DNA from 2 places in the Streptococcus sp. 10F2 genome. Region 1 is predicted to be linked to the other one. Evidence: predicted binding sites of a transcription regulator. Region 1 holds the regulator's gene; the other holds the start of a gene.
What was found. The regulator Rex, encoded in region 1, represses fermentation and respiration genes when NADH is low (regulators of the CRP and FNR family bind a similar motif). The targets are predictions, from matches to a motif close to TTGTGAANTANTTCACAA.
Positions count from the first base shown of each region.

Region 1 (9,636 bases):
CTTCTTATTAATTGTAGGCTTGTTGGCTTTGAAATTTGTCCCAGCCTTAGTCTTGCCGATTATCCTACTGTCTATAGGAGTCCATTTTACAGGAGGATTTTCTTTTATTGCAGACTTGATTGTTGGGATCTTTTGGTTCATTGTTGTTGTAATTGTATGGGGAGAGTATCGGTATAGGAAGAAATAGGAAAATAGTAATTGAAAATTTTCAAAAGAAAAACGAATAAGTAAGAGGCTAGTGAAATGGTTTCGTTTACACAAAAAGCAACGATTTAGAGTCGTTGCTTTTTGTGTTGTAAGGAAGATTCTTTTTACACACAGATGTGATACTGATTTTAAAGATTTAGGGAGAATAGCTAATAGATATGTCCTTTTGTTTAGAGTATATGTTTTTTCTGTACCAGAATTAAAAGAAAATTGAAAAGAGTAGGTTGAATTTTTATAATATTTTATATATTTATTAAAGGAGTGGTGCTGCTAGTGTTTGATGAACGAGACCTTAAAGATAAAATCATTCTTCAAAATGAAGAAGATTTTTATAAATTTGTTAGTCGGTATGATGATCAAATGGTTCCTGTTATGAAAGAAAGAGGCTATACGTGCATTCATTCTTTGGAGCGTACAGTAGCATTTACATTTGGAGAATTTACATTTAGACGTCGCCGCTGGAAAAAAGGAGATCACTGGGTTGTTCCAGTCGATGAACGTCTTGGTCTGAAGAAAAATGTACGCTTTTCGGAAGAGTTTATGTATCAAATTGCCTATTTATCAACTATGATGTCCTATGATAATGTTGTTAAAACAATTCAGACAGTCTATCATATCTCTATAACGAAACCTACTGTTGTCAAAGCTGTAAAGATTTGTAATTCATTACTAGAGGAGAGACTAGAGTATCGTTTTTTTGAAGAGTCTCAAGAAATTGAAAAGAAAAAAGCAACTGTTATCTATATCGAGGGCGATGGAGTTATGGTAAGAGCTAGGGATCAAGACGTTGATAATAAGCATTTTGATCTATCTCATTTTCTAGTACATACTGGGAGTACAAAGGTTGGTAGTAATCGTTTTGAGCTTTTAGATAAAAAAGAATTTATCTCTTTAGATAATCGACTGGCAAGGGAACATGTTCTAGACTATATTTTTCATAATTTTGAAGTTGATGAAAATACTGTTTTAATCACAAATTCTGATGGTGGTCATGGTTATACTCCCTATGTTTTTAAAGAAATCGCAAAAGCTTTAAAAGTGAAGCGGCATGAGCATTTTTGGGATGCTTATCATGTCAATAAAAGCTTGAAATCGTTTTTTAAGCCATATCCTAAAGAATTACTAGATGAAGCTTTTGAGGCGATCAAATCTCATGATAAGTCAAAATTACGTACTGTTTTGGATACAACTGAATCACTAATTATTGGGGAGGAAGAATTCGAAGAGTTTACTATCTTTAAACGTAAGCTTTTGAATAATTTTCAGTATACAAAACCAGCCAAATTAAGAGGTTTTTCAAGTGCTGGAATTGGTGTTATGGAGTCACAGCATCGAAAAATCACTTATCGTATGAAGAAAAGAGGTATGTATTGGACTGTCCAGGGGGCAGAGACTATGAGTCAAATAATTTTACTTGCAGCTGAAGGTGGGTTACGAGATTTATTTTTCGGAACATGGAAAGATGAGTTCCAAAAAATAGAAGATTTATCAAAATTAAGTGCTTCTAAGATTAGAGTAGAACAGAATAAAATTAAGAAGGGCTATGATGTTCTAAGTATGAAATATAGGAAAAGTGGAGCATTAAGGAAGAAGTTTTAGTATTTATAAAGTTATATACAAAATTACACAACAATAGCTCTTTCTATAGGAAAGTTTTTTTGTGCTGTTTTCATATAAAAGTCTTGTACTGTGTCCATCTGTGTGCTATACTGTTTATATAAAAAATCGAATAAAAAAAGACGAAAGATTCCCAACATCTTCCGTCTCACCGAGTAAGAAATGCCCCTTCTCACTCAGTCACCTCTTAATGATAAGGGATAATGACAATCCTGTCAAGGCTGAGCAAGGAGTTTGTTCAGCTTTTTTTGTATTCTCGGTAAAGTTCTCCCACAATATTATTGTTCTATTGGGCTTTCTAAAAAATTCTACCACATACGAATCCAAAGCGGAACGTGCTTTTTTAGCTTTTTTTTGCTATAATTGTAGGTACTATTGTGTAGAGAAAGGCATTGGAAATGCAGGATAAACACCTTGTTGATGTAAATTTAACGAAAGAAATGAAGTCGAGCTTTATCGACTATGCCATGAGTGTTATCGTGTCTCGGGCTTTGCCAGATGTTCGAGACGGGTTGAAACCTGTTCATCGCCGTATTCTTTACGGAATGTATGATCTGGGAGTAAGCCCTGATAAACCTCATAAGAAATCTGCTCGGATTACCGGGGATGTTATGGGTAAGTACCATCCACACGGAGATTCCTCTATTTATGAGGCTATGGTACGGATGGCTCAGTGGTGGTCTTATCGGCATATGCTAGTCGATGGTCATGGAAACTTTGGGTCCATGGATGGTGATGGTGCAGCTGCCCAGCGTTATACTGAAGCCCGTATGAGTAAGATTGCTTTAGAACTACTACGGGATATTAATAAGGATACTGTTAATTTCGTTCCTAACTATGACGGTAGTGAGCAGGAACCGGCCATTCTTCCCTCTCGTTTCCCAAATCTTCTTGTTAATGGAGCAACGGGAATTGCGGTCGGTATGGCTACTAATATTCCTCCTCACAACCTAGGTGAATCTATTGATGCTGTTAAGTTGCTAATGGATAATCCGGAAGTCACAACACGGGAATTGATGGAAGTTTTACCTGGTCCTGATTTTCCAACAGGTGCCCTTGTCATGGGACGTTCGGGTATTCATCGAGCTTATGAGACTGGTAAGGGATCAATTGTTCTTCGATCTCGGACAGAGATAGAAGAAACAAATTCTGGTAGGGAACGGATTGTTGTTACAGAATTTCCTTATATGGTCAATAAGGCCAAAGTTCAAGAACATATTGTGAAGCTCGTTCAAGAGAAACGAATTGATGGGATTACCGCTGTCCGAGATGAGTCCAACCGTGAAGGAGTTCGTTTTGTCATTGAAATTCGAAGAGATGCATCTGCAACAGTTATTTTGAATAACCTTTTCAAATTGACTCAAATGCAGACCAATTTCTCTTTTAATATGCTGGCCATTCACAATGGTGTACCCAAAATTCTCTCTCTTCGTGAAATACTTGGTGCTTATATTGAGCATCAGACAGATGTTGTAGTTCGTCGGACTCGTTTTGATAAGGAAAAAGCAGAAGCTCGAGCGCATATCTTAGCAGGTCTTTTAATTGCATTAGATCATATTGATGAAGTCATCCAGATTATTCGGAATAGCGAAACAGATGCCCAAGCTCAAACTGAGTTAATGGAGCGTTTCAACCTGTCAGAACGGCAAAGTCAAGCTATTCTAGATATGCGTCTTCGCCGATTGACAGGCTTAGAACGAGATAAAATTCAATCGGAATATGACCAGCTCTTAGAATTAATTGCAGATCTAGCAGATATCCTAGATAAACCAGAACGTGTGAAGCAAATTATTCAAGAAGAGTTAGATGAAATCAAACAAAAATATGCTGATCCTCGTAGAACTGAACTGATGGTCGGAGAAGTTCTTAGCCTAGAAGATGAAGACTTAATCGAAGAAAGTGCCGTACTCGTTACCCTCTCTAATAAGGGCTATATCAAGCGCTTAGACCAATCTGAGTTTACTGCACAGAAACGGGGTGGCCGTGGTGTTCAAGGTACGGGTGTCAAAGATGATGATTTTGTTAGCCAATTAGTATCTACTAGCACACACGACTATCTTCTCTTCTTCACCAATCGAGGCCGAGTGTATCGCCTTAAAGGCTACGAAATCCCTGAATATGGTCGTACGGCTAAAGGATTACCAATTATTAATCTCTTGAAATTAGATGAAGGGGAAAGTATTCAGACCTTGATAAATGTAACGAAGGAACAGGAAGATCATGGCTTTTTCTTCTTCACAACCAAGTTCGGTGTGGTAAAACGAGTTCCAATTTCCGCCTTCCAGAACATTCGTCAAAATGGTTTGTTAGCTTTAAAACTCCGTGATGAGGATGAATTGATTAACGTTCTTCTTACCGATGGAGAATCAGACATTCTGATTGGTACACGCTATGGCTATGCCGTTCGTTTTAAGGAAAGCAGCTTGCGTCCGCTCAGTCGAGGTGCTGCAGGGGTGAAAGGGGTTAGTCTCCGAGACCAGGATCAAGTGGTTGGAGCTAGCATTGTAACGGATGAAGATGATCTAGTGGTCATTACAGAGCTTGGTTACGGAAAACGGACACCCGCTAAAGATTTCCCAACCAAAAATCGTGGTGGTAAAGGAATGATTTTAGCGAAAATTACCGAGAAAAATGGTCCACTAGTTGGTCTTAGAACGGTCCATGAAGAGCACGATTTAATGGTGATGACGGATAAAGGAGTTGTTATTCGAACTCATGTGGCAGATATTAGCCGAATTGGTCGTGCAGCTCAAGGAGTTAAGATTATGCGTTTGACAGATGACTCCCGTATTGTAACCTTTACAAATATAGATGCAGAAATGAAAGAAGATATAGAAGATGGCGAAGAATAAAAAGAAAACGAGAAATTGGCCACGTTACCTGCTTGCAGGAATTCTCTTTATTGTGGCTCTGGGCTTAATTTTTAATAGCTCTATCCGAAATATGGTCATGGTTTACCATACAAATCAGTACCAAGTAGCTAAAGTTTCTAAAGAAAAAATTGAAGAAAACAAAGCGGCAGAAGCGAATTTTGATTTCCAAAGTGTTGAGGCTCTATCAACCGAGAGAGTTTTAGAAGCACAAATGAACCAACAGGAATTGCCGGTTATTGGAGGAATTGCCATTCCAGATTTGAACTTGAACCTTCCGATTTTCAAAGGTTTAGCTAATGAAGTTCTCTATTATGGTGCTGGTACCATGAAAGAAAATCAAGTAATGGGGAAAGGCAATTATTCTCTAGCTAGTCACCATGTTTTTGGAATTACTGGAGCTAATCAAATGCTCTTTTCACCCCTAGAACATGCTCAAAATGGGATGAAAATTTACTTAACAGATAAAGACAAGGTTTATACCTATACCGTTAAGAGTGTTGAGACGGTTACACCAGATCGAATTGATGTAATCCAAGATACTGAGGGCATGAATGAACTCACTTTGGTTACCTGTGAAGATGCTGCAGCAACCTATCGAACCATCGTTAAAGCTGATTTAACAGAAGAATCTGATTTTAACAGCACTGATCCAGAAGTCTTGAAGGCTTTTGAAAGTCAATATAATCAAATGCAATTGTAATCGTCCAAGGTTTGGGACATCATGTTCCAAACCTTTTTCTAATAGAAAGGAAGAGAATTGTGAGTTCAGATTATCAGACCAAGATTGTCGAACGACGCCGTAAAGAACGGCGAAATCTGGGAATCCTTTTCGGTATATTAGCACTCTTACTGACTCTCTTTCTCAGTTTAGATTTTTTTGAAAAGGGAAAAAATAGTTTTATCGCACCGCTTATTTCTTTTTTTCAACCTAAAGAACCTCCCAAACCGCGCTTTAGCAAGGGAAATCAAGTTCTCTACAAGGACGGAGAAGAGGAAATCATTGGTCAAATTGTCAAAAGTACCGAGGATAAGGAAGAAGGTTTTATCTATGAAATTGAGCTGGAGCTAGGCCGAATCAAAGATAACATACCGGAAGATCAACTGGAAGCAGTAGCTACACTCTATCAATTGGGAGATGATGTAGATTTAGCACCGTCTTCGACACTTCAGGGAAGTGGGCAAATCACTAAAATTAATCGAATCAATCATCAAATTATTTATGAAGCTTCTGTTGAGCAACTGGGGCGAGTTTATGATATTAAAGAAGATGAATTGAAAACAACTCTTCAAGTTGGTTTAAAAACAGAAAATAGTCGAGAAGAGAATAATAAAATTTTCCGACAGGCATTGGAAGAAAGTCAATCAAACGGCTTCACAATCTTGGAGTTTCCAGAAGGTGAATTTGAAATGGGTGTTGATGATCCAGCCAAGGATTATTTTACTCTCCCATCCAATATTGAATTGCGAGGAAATAACACGACCTTAGTTGTGGATGGTGGAATGTTCTGGTTTGGTTTCGCAACTGGACCAGGAGCAACAGATGGTTTGACCAATTTTATCATGGAGAATTTGCACATTCGAGCTAAGGATCTTCAGAATGGGAACCAATTTATGTTAATGGCGAATCACGGGTATAATTGGACTATTCGGAATAATCAATTTACCTTAGTTCACAAGATGAGTAGTCACATTTTCGACTTAGGAGGAGTTCAGTATGCTGAGTTCATTGGGAATACCTTCTCTGGTTATGCTCCCAATCTAACAGATACTCAAGCTTTACCTGAAAATGCTGATTTTCATCGTTTTTATGCAGAGGCTATTCAACTAGATGCAAGTAATAATAGTGGGGTTTGGGATGGCTCCTATTTACGAAATACAGATCCTAATTATTCTACTAATAATGTTGAAACTATCCTATCTAATGGTATTGTTATTCGAAACAATCAATTCATACCTTATAAAGATGCCTCTGGTAAGGTAATAGCTTATGGTGCCACACTTGGTCAACATTCTTCCAAAGTTGGTTATGTAACTATTTCAGGAAATCTCTTCGAATCAACATTATCGACACGTTTTGGACCTTTAGAAAATCATCAATGGGTATTAAAACCAATCCATTTCCCTCCTGATACGACAACAGTAACAGAGTATGATAATCGGATTGAATCCTAAAAATAGATAAAAATGGGTACTATGGTTATTTTACACAATACCGATAGTACCCATTTTTTGATTATTTGACTCTCCATCTATTTCGAATAAATAGATGGAGGTGGCAAACATGTACGAGATTAAACATATAAACTCATCTCTTTTACCCAGAGAGAGACTAGTAGAAGAAGGACCTGAAAAATTAAGCAATCAAGAATTACTTGCGATTCTTCTAAGAACAGGACTTAAAGGACAATCATCGCTAGAGGTTGCTCAGATTTTACTGAAACACATCCAAAGTTTAGCTGAATTACGCTATCTAACGCTGCGTGAACTTCAGGAAATACCTGGGGTAGGTATCGTTAAAGCTATTGAATTAAAAGCTATGGTGGAGCTTGGTAAGCGGATTGATCAAGCCAAACTCAAAAAAGAGCAAGCTATTTTATCTAGTCATCAATTAGGTCTTCGCCTCGTTAAAGAATTGGGTTCTTTAAGACAGGAGCATCTATTAGCTATCTATCTAGATACACGAAATCAGATTTTAGAAGAGCGAACAATTTTTATTGGATCCGTGAGTAGAAGCTTAGCTGAACCTAGGGAGATTCTGCATTATGCAGTTAAGCATATGGCAAGCTCTCTCATTATCGTTCACAATCATCCGTCAGGTTCACTTAGACCAAGTCCCAACGATGATCATGTTACGCAAGTTCTATCAGAGGCAGCAGGAACTCTAGGGATACAGCTTTTAGATCATTTGATTATTACCCAAGAATCGTATTTTTCCTATCGTGAAGAAGAGCGTTTGCCTTAATATAGTTAAAATCGAGAGAATAAAATTCTCTCGATTTTTTGGCTATATAGAATCATTTTCAGATCTATTCATAAAATAAAGGAGGGTTTGTAATTCACTTGTTAAATCGACGTATTGAACAACCACATCTTTAGGAATAGAAAGATTAACCGGGGAAAAGCTTAGAATCCCTTTAATACCAGTAGCAACCAATTGGTTAGCAACTTCTTGAGCTTTCACACTTGGTACCGTCAAAATAGCTGTCTTCACTCCAGAATCCGCTAGTTTTTCTTGAAGCTGGGAAATCGGATAGATAGGAATCCCATCTTCTGTAACAGTACCAACAGCTTCATGTTCATCTCGATCAAAAGCCATGACAATTTTCATTTTATTGCGTTCTTCAAAACGATAGTGAAGTAGAGCTTTTCCCATATTTCCAACTCCGACTAGGGCAACATAAGTAATGTTATTATCGTTTAAAAGATCAGCAAAGAAGGTCATTAGTTTTTTGACATCGTAGCCAAAACCCCGTCTCCCCAATTCTCCAAAGTATGAAAAATCGCGTCGAACAGTAGCAGCATCAATCCCAATGGCTTCAGCAATTTGTTTGGAACTAGCTTTTTCAATTTTTTCAGTATTAAAACGCTTAAAAATGCGGTAGTAAAGAGATAAACGTTTGGCAGTTGCACGTGGAATTGGTTGATTTCTCACTTCCATAGTCCGTATCCCTTCCTTTCTCCTGAGTTTGTGAATTAATTATATTATAAGGGAAATAGTGATAAAAATCAATGAATCCACTTACAAAAATAGGAGAAGAAACAATAAAAGGTTGAGACCAAAGTCTCAACCTCCATTAGCAGCAATTATTTGTAATTGCGAGATTCCAAACCTTCTTCTTCAAGGAAGAGACGGAATGGCACAAGCTCTTCAGCTTCGTATTTCTCTTTGTAAGCTGCAATTTCTTCAGCAGAGTAAACTTTTGGATCCAAACGAAGTTCTGGAGCTTCAACTGGAATTGGACGATCTTGAGTGATGCGAGCATCGATCACAACAGTCTTACCAGCTTTGTTCAATTCTACCGCTTCTTTCATAACAGCATCGATATCTTCGATACGATCAACACGGAAACCAACAGCACCTTGTGCTTCAGCAATCATCTTGTAGTCTGGGTTTGTGAAGTCTACACCAAACAAGTGTTTGTTTGTATCTTCATATTTGTTCTTGATGAAAGCATACTCAGCATTAGAGAAGACAACGTTGATAACTGGAAGGTTGTATTGAACGTTTGTAATCACGTCTGGGTAGCACATACCGAAGGCACCATCACCCATGATGTTCCAAACTTGGCGGTCTGGGTTATCTTTCTTAGCGGCAATACCACCAGGAAGTGCGATACCCATTGTTGCGAAGAGTGGAGAAGTACGCCACATATTTTTAGGGCTCATGTGAAGGTGACGAGTAGAAGTTTGAGTAGAGTTACCTACGTCAATAGAGTAGATCGCATCTTGGTCAGCAAATTTGTTGATAGCGTTGTAGACTTGGTACAATTGAAGTTCGCCTTCAGTTTTGCCTTCCAATTTGTTCATGTAGTCACGCCAGTTTTGATTGTTTTTCACAACAGCTCTCCACCATGGTGTAGATTCAACTGGATTAACTTTTTCAAGAATTGCTTGAGCAGCTTCTTTAACATCACCAAGGATAGATGCATCAAGTGCATGACGTTTACCAAGTTTGTATGGATCGATATCTACTTGGATGAACTTCTCAATGTTCTTGAAAGTATTGTAAACTTCTGAGAATGGGAAGTTGCTTCCTAGGAAGAGAACAGTGTCTGCTTCAAAGATAACTTCATTGGCAGATTTCCAACCTACACGGTAAGCAGAACCAGTCAAACCTTCATAATCCCATTCAAAGGCTTCAAAGTTTTTACCAGTTGTTACGATAGGAGCTTTAATTTTACGGGAAAGTTCAGTGATCACATCACCTGCACCAACACCA
Region 1 covers NZ_JBTGGE020000018.1:10,240-19,875, forward strand. Annotated here, with positions in the region: gene ACXM1Q_RS04830 (hypothetical protein) at 1-187, shown strand, start outside; gene ACXM1Q_RS04835 (ISLre2 family transposase) at 475-1,806, shown strand; gene gyrA (DNA gyrase subunit A) at 2,223-4,676, shown strand; gene ACXM1Q_RS04845 (class A sortase) at 4,663-5,397, shown strand; gene ACXM1Q_RS04850 (HlyD family secretion protein) at 5,457-6,869, shown strand; gene radC (RadC family protein) at 6,979-7,659, shown strand; gene ACXM1Q_RS04860 (redox-sensing transcriptional repressor Rex) at 7,702-8,355, opposite strand; gene spxB (pyruvate oxidase) at 8,502-9,636, opposite strand, start outside.

Region 2 (6,960 bases), on a different contig from region 1:
GTCCATTTTGCTAGTGTTTTCAGTGGGAGCTTTAGTGCGGGGTGTTTCGATGTCCCCTTGGGAATGGGGAGGTGCGGCCTTTTTACTGGTACTAACGTCAATCGTTTATTTAGCTATTGGACTGTTGCTTGGTTTGTTACCATCGGAGCAATCCATGTCCGTTGTGGGCAATTTATGCTTCTTTCTTCTGGCTATTTTAGGAGGCTCTTGGATGCCTATTTCGGTATTTCCAACATGGGTTCAGAAAATTTGTGAGTTTACCCCAGGCTATCATGTCAATCAGGTGGTTCTTAGTTTTGCGGAAGATGCTCAATTGAACTGGCAATCCTTGATATTTGTTGCCATCTATACCTTTATCTTTTTAGCTATAGTACAATATAGTAGACAGAAGAAAGAGGAATGTTAGGATGTTCGAAAAACGTAAAGTTAATCCGATGTATTTTACTGGGCTTATTTTTCTTATCTTTCCTATTGTATATGCTTGGGGTGATATTGAATTTCCTTTTATAGTTGGATCCTCTCTTTTGTTTGGTTTTTTCTATATTTCCTTGCTTTATACGCGAAATCCCTTGTATGAGAAGGTTGCTTGGTTTTACATGCTGTTCTATGTTCTTTATACAACATTTGCGAGTAATATTCAGTCTTCCTTGTTTCTTTTCAATCTTTCAAATCTACTGACCTGGCACTATACGGAAGATCGCTGGACTTATCGAACGATTTCTTACATCCTAACTTTGATCATTTGTCTGAGTTGGGCTATCATGGGTCCTTTTACTTGGGAGACTGTAGTCTTTATGTTTGTTCTTCATTCTTTTGCTTTGTTTATGTTTTATGGCGGTCGTCAGGAGGTGGCAAAGGAACAAATGGAAAGGCAGTTGCAGGAACAGAATGCTTCCATCAATCTTCTCATTGCTGAAAATGAGCGAAATCGCATCGGTCAAGATCTACATGATAGTCTAGGTCATGTCTTTGCGACGCTGGCTATAAAAGCAGAATTGGGACTCAAGCAATTGGAAAAAGGGAATTTGTTGGCGGTCCAACAAGAATTGGAAGATTTACAGGCTACTAGCCGTAAGAGTATGATGGACGTCAGGAACATTGTGAATCAGCTGAAGTTTCGGAGTTTGGAGGAAGAACTGCAAGATTTGCAAGGGGTATTTGAAATGGCTGGTATTGTGTTACAAATCCAAGAGGAGTTGGAGGTATCATATCTCTCACCAGTTCTCCAATCCAATCTTACTATGATGGTAAGGGAGTTAGCGAATAATGTCATTAAACATGCAGAGGCCAGCCATGTTTGTCTACGTTTTAAGGATTTAGGTGATCAGTTTGTAGTGGAGATGGAAGATGATGGTAAGGGCTTTTTAAATCAGACGGATACGGAGCTTGTTTCTTTGCGGAATCGCTTGTCGCTGATTCATGGAAAAGTGACCATAGAATCAGCCAGTCGACCAACCCTCGTTCGTCTGACTCTACCTTTTAGAAAGGAGTAGCCATGAAACTGTTAGTTGCAGAAGACCAATCGATGTTACGGGATGCTTTGTGTCAGTTATTGCTTTTGGAAGATGAAGTTGAGCGGGTGTATACCGCCAAGGATGGTCGAGAAGCTATTGAACTACTCCAAAAAGAAGAAGTAGATGTTGCTATTTTAGATGTTGAGATGCCATATGTAACGGGCTTGGAAGTTTTGGAGTGGATTCGTAAACAGCATGAGGTGCGCGTGATTATTGTTACGACCTTTCGGCGAACTGGCTATTTCAAAAGAGCTTTGGCAGCTCAGGTGGATGCCTATGTACTTAAAGAACGATCCATTTCAGATTTAATGGCGACGATTCGTAAGGTTTTACAAGGGCAAAAGGAGTATTCTCCAGAGTTGATAGAGGAAATGACTCACTCGACCAATCCTCTTAGTTCTCGTGAAATTCAAGTTTTAAAAGGAATTGCCCGTGGCCTCTCTAATCAAGAAATTGCTCAGGAACTTTATTTATCCAATGGAACTGTTCGAAATTATGTGACAAGTTTGATGACAAAACTTGGGGCTAATAATCGTACGGATGCATTGATTATAGCCCAGAAAGCCAATTGGATTTAGAAAATACTAGACAAAAACTGCAGTCGACTTGGATTCTGAGTGTCCAAGCTTACTGCAGTTTTTAGTTGGTATTTTTTCTTTCAATGGTTAGGTTGATTTTGACGATGGTGTCTCCTTTTTTACGACCTTGCCACCAGTGGCGTAGGTGTAGGAAAGCTAGTGTTAGAAGGCAAGTTGGATAGAGAAAGACGCCGATAATGACAACGGATTTCGTTTGCTCGATGAAGTTGAGGATGAGGGTTTGGGTGGCCAGGAGTACACTATTGTCCTGGATATAGGATTTAATATCTCCAATCATGTTTTGGAGGTCTCCGAGTTTTTGGATGGGACTATTAGCAATGATGGCTTGAATATCTCTTGAAATTTTTTCAAAATCTAAAGTTATGAAATCTTGGTAATGATTTAGGAGACCTGTAAAAGTGGACCAGCTGAGAAAGATGCTTAGACCAATGAGAGCTAGGGAACCCCAAAATAGGATCCGATAAGTATAGAAGAAGGCTCTCGAGTGAGTTTTGAAACTTCGAACCATGAGCCCATTGGCAATAAAAAATAGGAGTATCACGAACACCAATAGAGTGATTCCTGTGATGAGAAGAGCTCCTGCGCGCTGTACCCAGTCCTGAACTAGTTGATCGTGTATAATTGCTAGCAGTGTCCAAGATTGAAAGCGAAAAAGTCCTTGAACTTGATTGTTCAAATAGTTGAATAATAAAAGTGGGGTTAGGGTCATGCTGACGAGGTTTAAAATGCTCCAATGGTAGGGGGTAATCGATTGGATTTTTTGATGGATATTCATGAAGAACCTTTCTAGTTGGTGGATCTTATGGCCAAGTGATTTTCGTAGATCAATGGGCGACAGAACTCACGGTATTGTAACACAAGTTCAGTAGGTTAACAAGAAAAACAGACCGTTTCCGATCTGTTTTTACTGTTTTATTTGATACGTCCTGGACGCTCTTTGTAACCATAGTAGGCGTCTTCAATGATTTCTTGCATATGATCAACTAAGGCCAAGCGAGGGTTGGCAGGAGTACATTGATCTTCGTAAGCTAGGAGAGCTAATTCACGGGAGTACTCTTTGAGTTCTTTTTCGTCAATGCCTTGAGCTTTGAGGTTCATCTCGATACCGATGCGTTCACCAAGGTCATAAACAGCTTGAGCATAAGCAGCTACCGCTTCTTCCGGAGTAGAGCATGGAAGTCCTAGCATCCGAGCGATGTCTTGATATTTCTCATCGGCTTTGTAGTAGTTGTATTTAGGCCAAGTTGCTGTTTTGGATGGGCGTGTACCGTTATAGCGGATGACATATGGCAAGAGAATTGCATTCGTCCGGCCGTGAACGGTGTGGAAACGGCCACCAATCTTGTGAGCCATGGAGTGTGAGATACCGAGGAAGGCATTGGCGAAAGCCATACCTGCAATGGTTGAAGCGTTATGCATTTTCTCACGAGATGCAAAGTCGGCATTTTTTACTGAACTTTCCAAATTTTCAAAGACTAGCTTAATAGCTTGGAGAGCTAATCCATCTGTATAGTCATTTGCTACAGTTGACACATAGGCTTCTGTTGCATGGGTTAAGACGTCCATACCTGTATCTGCCGTAACATGGGCTGGAACAGTCATAACCAAGGCTGGGTCAACGATAGCGACAGTTGGTGTGAGTGAGTAGTCTGCGATTGGGTATTTACGGTTATTGGCTTTATCGGAGATAACCGCAAATGGAGTTACTTCAGACCCAGTACCAGAAGTGGTTGGGATGGCAATGAATTTTGTTTTCTTGCCGAGTTCAGGGAATTTGAAGGCCCGTTTGCGGATATCCATGAATTTCTGAACCAGGTCATGGAAGTCCACTTCAGGTTGCTCGTAGAAGAGCCACATAACTTTGGCTGCATCCATTGGAGAACCACCACCAAGAGCAATGATGGTATCTGGTTTGAAGCTACGCATCATTTCAGTTCCCTTATAGACTGTTGTGATGTCTGGATCTGGTTCAACATCCGCAAAAATTTGGTAAACGACGTTGTTGCGACGGAGGTGGAGTTGTTCCAGGATTCGATCCAAGAATCCGAGTTCAACCATTGAATGGTCAGTGACAATCATGACCCGTTCTACGTCACGACATTTTTGGAGGTATTGGATGGAGTCACGTTCGAAGTATGTTTTTGAAGGAACTTTAAACCACTGCATATTATTTCTACGTCTTCCTACTTTTTTGATGTTCAAGAGATTGACAGCACTAACGTTGTCACCGATAGAATTGCGACCGTAGGATCCGCAACCGAGAGTGAGAGATGGTAGGAAGGAGTTGTAAACATCTCCGATTCCGCCAAAGGTAGATGGAGAATTCCAGATGACCCGAATGGCTTTAACCAATTGTCCAAACTCTTTGGCAAGATCTGCATCTTCAGTATGGATAGCAGCGGAGTGGCCTAGTCCATCGAATTCAACCATTTGACGGGCTTTTTCAAGACCATCTTCACGAGAGTCTGCTTTCAAGACAGCGATAACTGGAGACAGTTTTTCACGTGTAAGTGGCTCTTTTGGTCCAACGTGAGATACTTCAGCTGCTAAAATATTGGTTCCTTCTGGAACAGAGAAACCTGCCTGTTCAGCAATCCATGTCGCTGGTTTTCCAACGATAGCGGGATTCAATTTTGCAAGGGCACAGTTTTTACCGTTTGCTTTAGCTCCGAAGCAGAATTCTTCCAGAAGTGCTTTTTCTTTTTTGTTTACAAAATAAGTATGATAGGATTTGAACTCGTCCACAAAGTCATTGTAAACTTCTTTATCAATGATAACAGCTTGTTCAGAGGCACAAACCATCCCATTATCGAAGGATTTAGACATGACAATGTCGTGAACAGCTTGGCGAATATTTGCGGATTTTTCAACATAAGCAGGTACATTTCCAGCACCAACTCCTAAGGCAGGTTTGCCACAAGAGTAGGCTGCACGAACCATGGCATTTCCCCCTGTAGCAAGGATTGTTGCGATTCCATCATGATTCATGAGAGCAGCTGTAGCTTCCATAGATGGTTGTTCAATCCATTGAATACAGTTCTCAGGAGCACCAGCTGCGATGGCTGCATCTCGAACAATGCGGGCAGCATGAGCAGATGATTCTTGAGCGGATGGGTGGAAAGCGAAGATAATTGGATTTCGAGTTTTTAAGGAAATTAAGGCTTTGAAGATAGCAGTTGAAGTAGGGTTAGTGGTTGGTGTGATTCCACAGATAACCCCAACTGGTTCGGCGATTAAAGTAAGGCCGGTAACATCGTCTTCCTCGATAACACCAACTGTTTTGGTGTGGCGCATATTGTTGACCACATGCTCGCAGGCAAAGAGATTTTTAGTAGCCTTGTCTTCAAAGACGCCACGGCCAGTTTCCTCATAGGCATGCATAGCTAGGATTCCGTGTGCATCTAGGGCCGCAACAGAGGCTTTGGCCACAATGTAGTCCACTTCTTCCTGATTGAGTTTGCGCATTTCCTCAAGAGCAATCAATCCCTTAGTAACCAAGGCATCAACATGGGCTTGAGCCAATTTTTCTTTTTCTTCTTTTGTGACAGTTTTCTCAGTCATACTTCTCTCCTGACATTTGTTAATCTTTTCACATTTCATATTATAACGAATTCGTTTTCATTTGTAAAGTTTTTCACAATATTTTTTGAAAAAATTTTTGAAATAGGCTGGAACAGGGAAATTTTGCTGAACAGGGAAATTTTGCTAGAATAGAAGAAAAAGGGGGCAGCATGACAGCAATTCGACAAGTAGAAAAAATGACAGCAGAGGATTTTCCAGCCTTAACCGTGGTTGCTGGAGAAGATGTGGGGCAGTTTTCCTTATTAAAGGAAGAGGTGCTTCGTAAAATCGGCTTTGATCCAGCTGATTTAAGTATGAGTCGTTTAGATATGCGGGAAACTCCTTATCCACAAGTACAAGAAGAATTGGAGAGTCTGCCTTTTTTTGCGGAAAGTAAGTGGGTGGTTTTAGATTCATTTTTGGATTTGACAACAGGACGGAAGCGTTATTTATCAGATGAAGAACTGAAACAGTTTGAAGATTATGTACAGAATCCGAGCTCTGATACCAAGGTCATTATTTTTGCAGAAGGAAAGTTGGACGGGAAGCGCCGTTTGGTGAAGCTGCTCAAACGCCAAGCGCTATTATTAGAAACCAAGGAGCTCAAAGAAAAAGAGTTTCGTTCTTTTTTACAGGAAGAATTAGGAATGAGAGGTTGGAGGCTAGGTACAGATTTACAGGATGTTTTACTGGAGAAATCGATGCTTAATGTCAGCCTGCTTCGTCAAAATTTAGCTTTTCTGGAAGACTACAGTAGCTTGGATTCTTTGACGGTTGAAAGCTTGCGCCAGCTGCTTCCGAACACGCTGCAGGATAATTTATTTGACTTATCTAGCCTCCTCTTGCAAGGAAAGTTGGAGGCAGCTAGATCTTTGATGGCGGATTTGCGTCTTCAGGGGAAAGATGATATTCAAGTTCTTGCGCTGTTAATCAGCCATTTTCGTCTCTTTCTCTATGTGCGGTTCCTCGGTCCCTCTACTGAAGTAAACTTGGTGACTGAATTGAAAAATCTAACGGGTACTAGCTACAATCCTTACCGAGTTCGATTTGCCCAAAGAGATAGCCGAGCGCTCTCAACCAGTTATTTGCGAACTATCTATGAAAAAATGATTCAAACGGATTATGATATGAAAACGGGACTCTATGATAAGGCTTATTTGATGGATCTTTTGATGATTGAGATGGTGCAAGGCCTCAAGCACGACAAACGCATGAAAGATTCTAGTAGATTTATTCCCTACTAGAATCTTTTTAAATTAGTACCCTTAAAAATTTATCGAATACCA
Region 2 covers NZ_JBTGGE020000061.1:39-6,998, reverse strand. Annotated here, with positions in the region: gene ACXM1Q_RS08235 (ABC transporter permease) at 1-406, shown strand, start outside; gene ACXM1Q_RS08230 (sensor histidine kinase) at 408-1,493, shown strand; gene ACXM1Q_RS08225 (response regulator transcription factor) at 1,496-2,092, shown strand; gene ACXM1Q_RS08220 (hypothetical protein) at 2,154-2,888, opposite strand; gene adhE (bifunctional acetaldehyde-CoA/alcohol dehydrogenase) at 3,026-5,674, opposite strand; gene holA (DNA polymerase III subunit delta) at 5,845-6,918, shown strand.
Region 2: a site for Rex is predicted at 5,736-5,753, ahead of adhE (bifunctional acetaldehyde-CoA/alcohol dehydrogenase). Genes of this name have one in related genera too.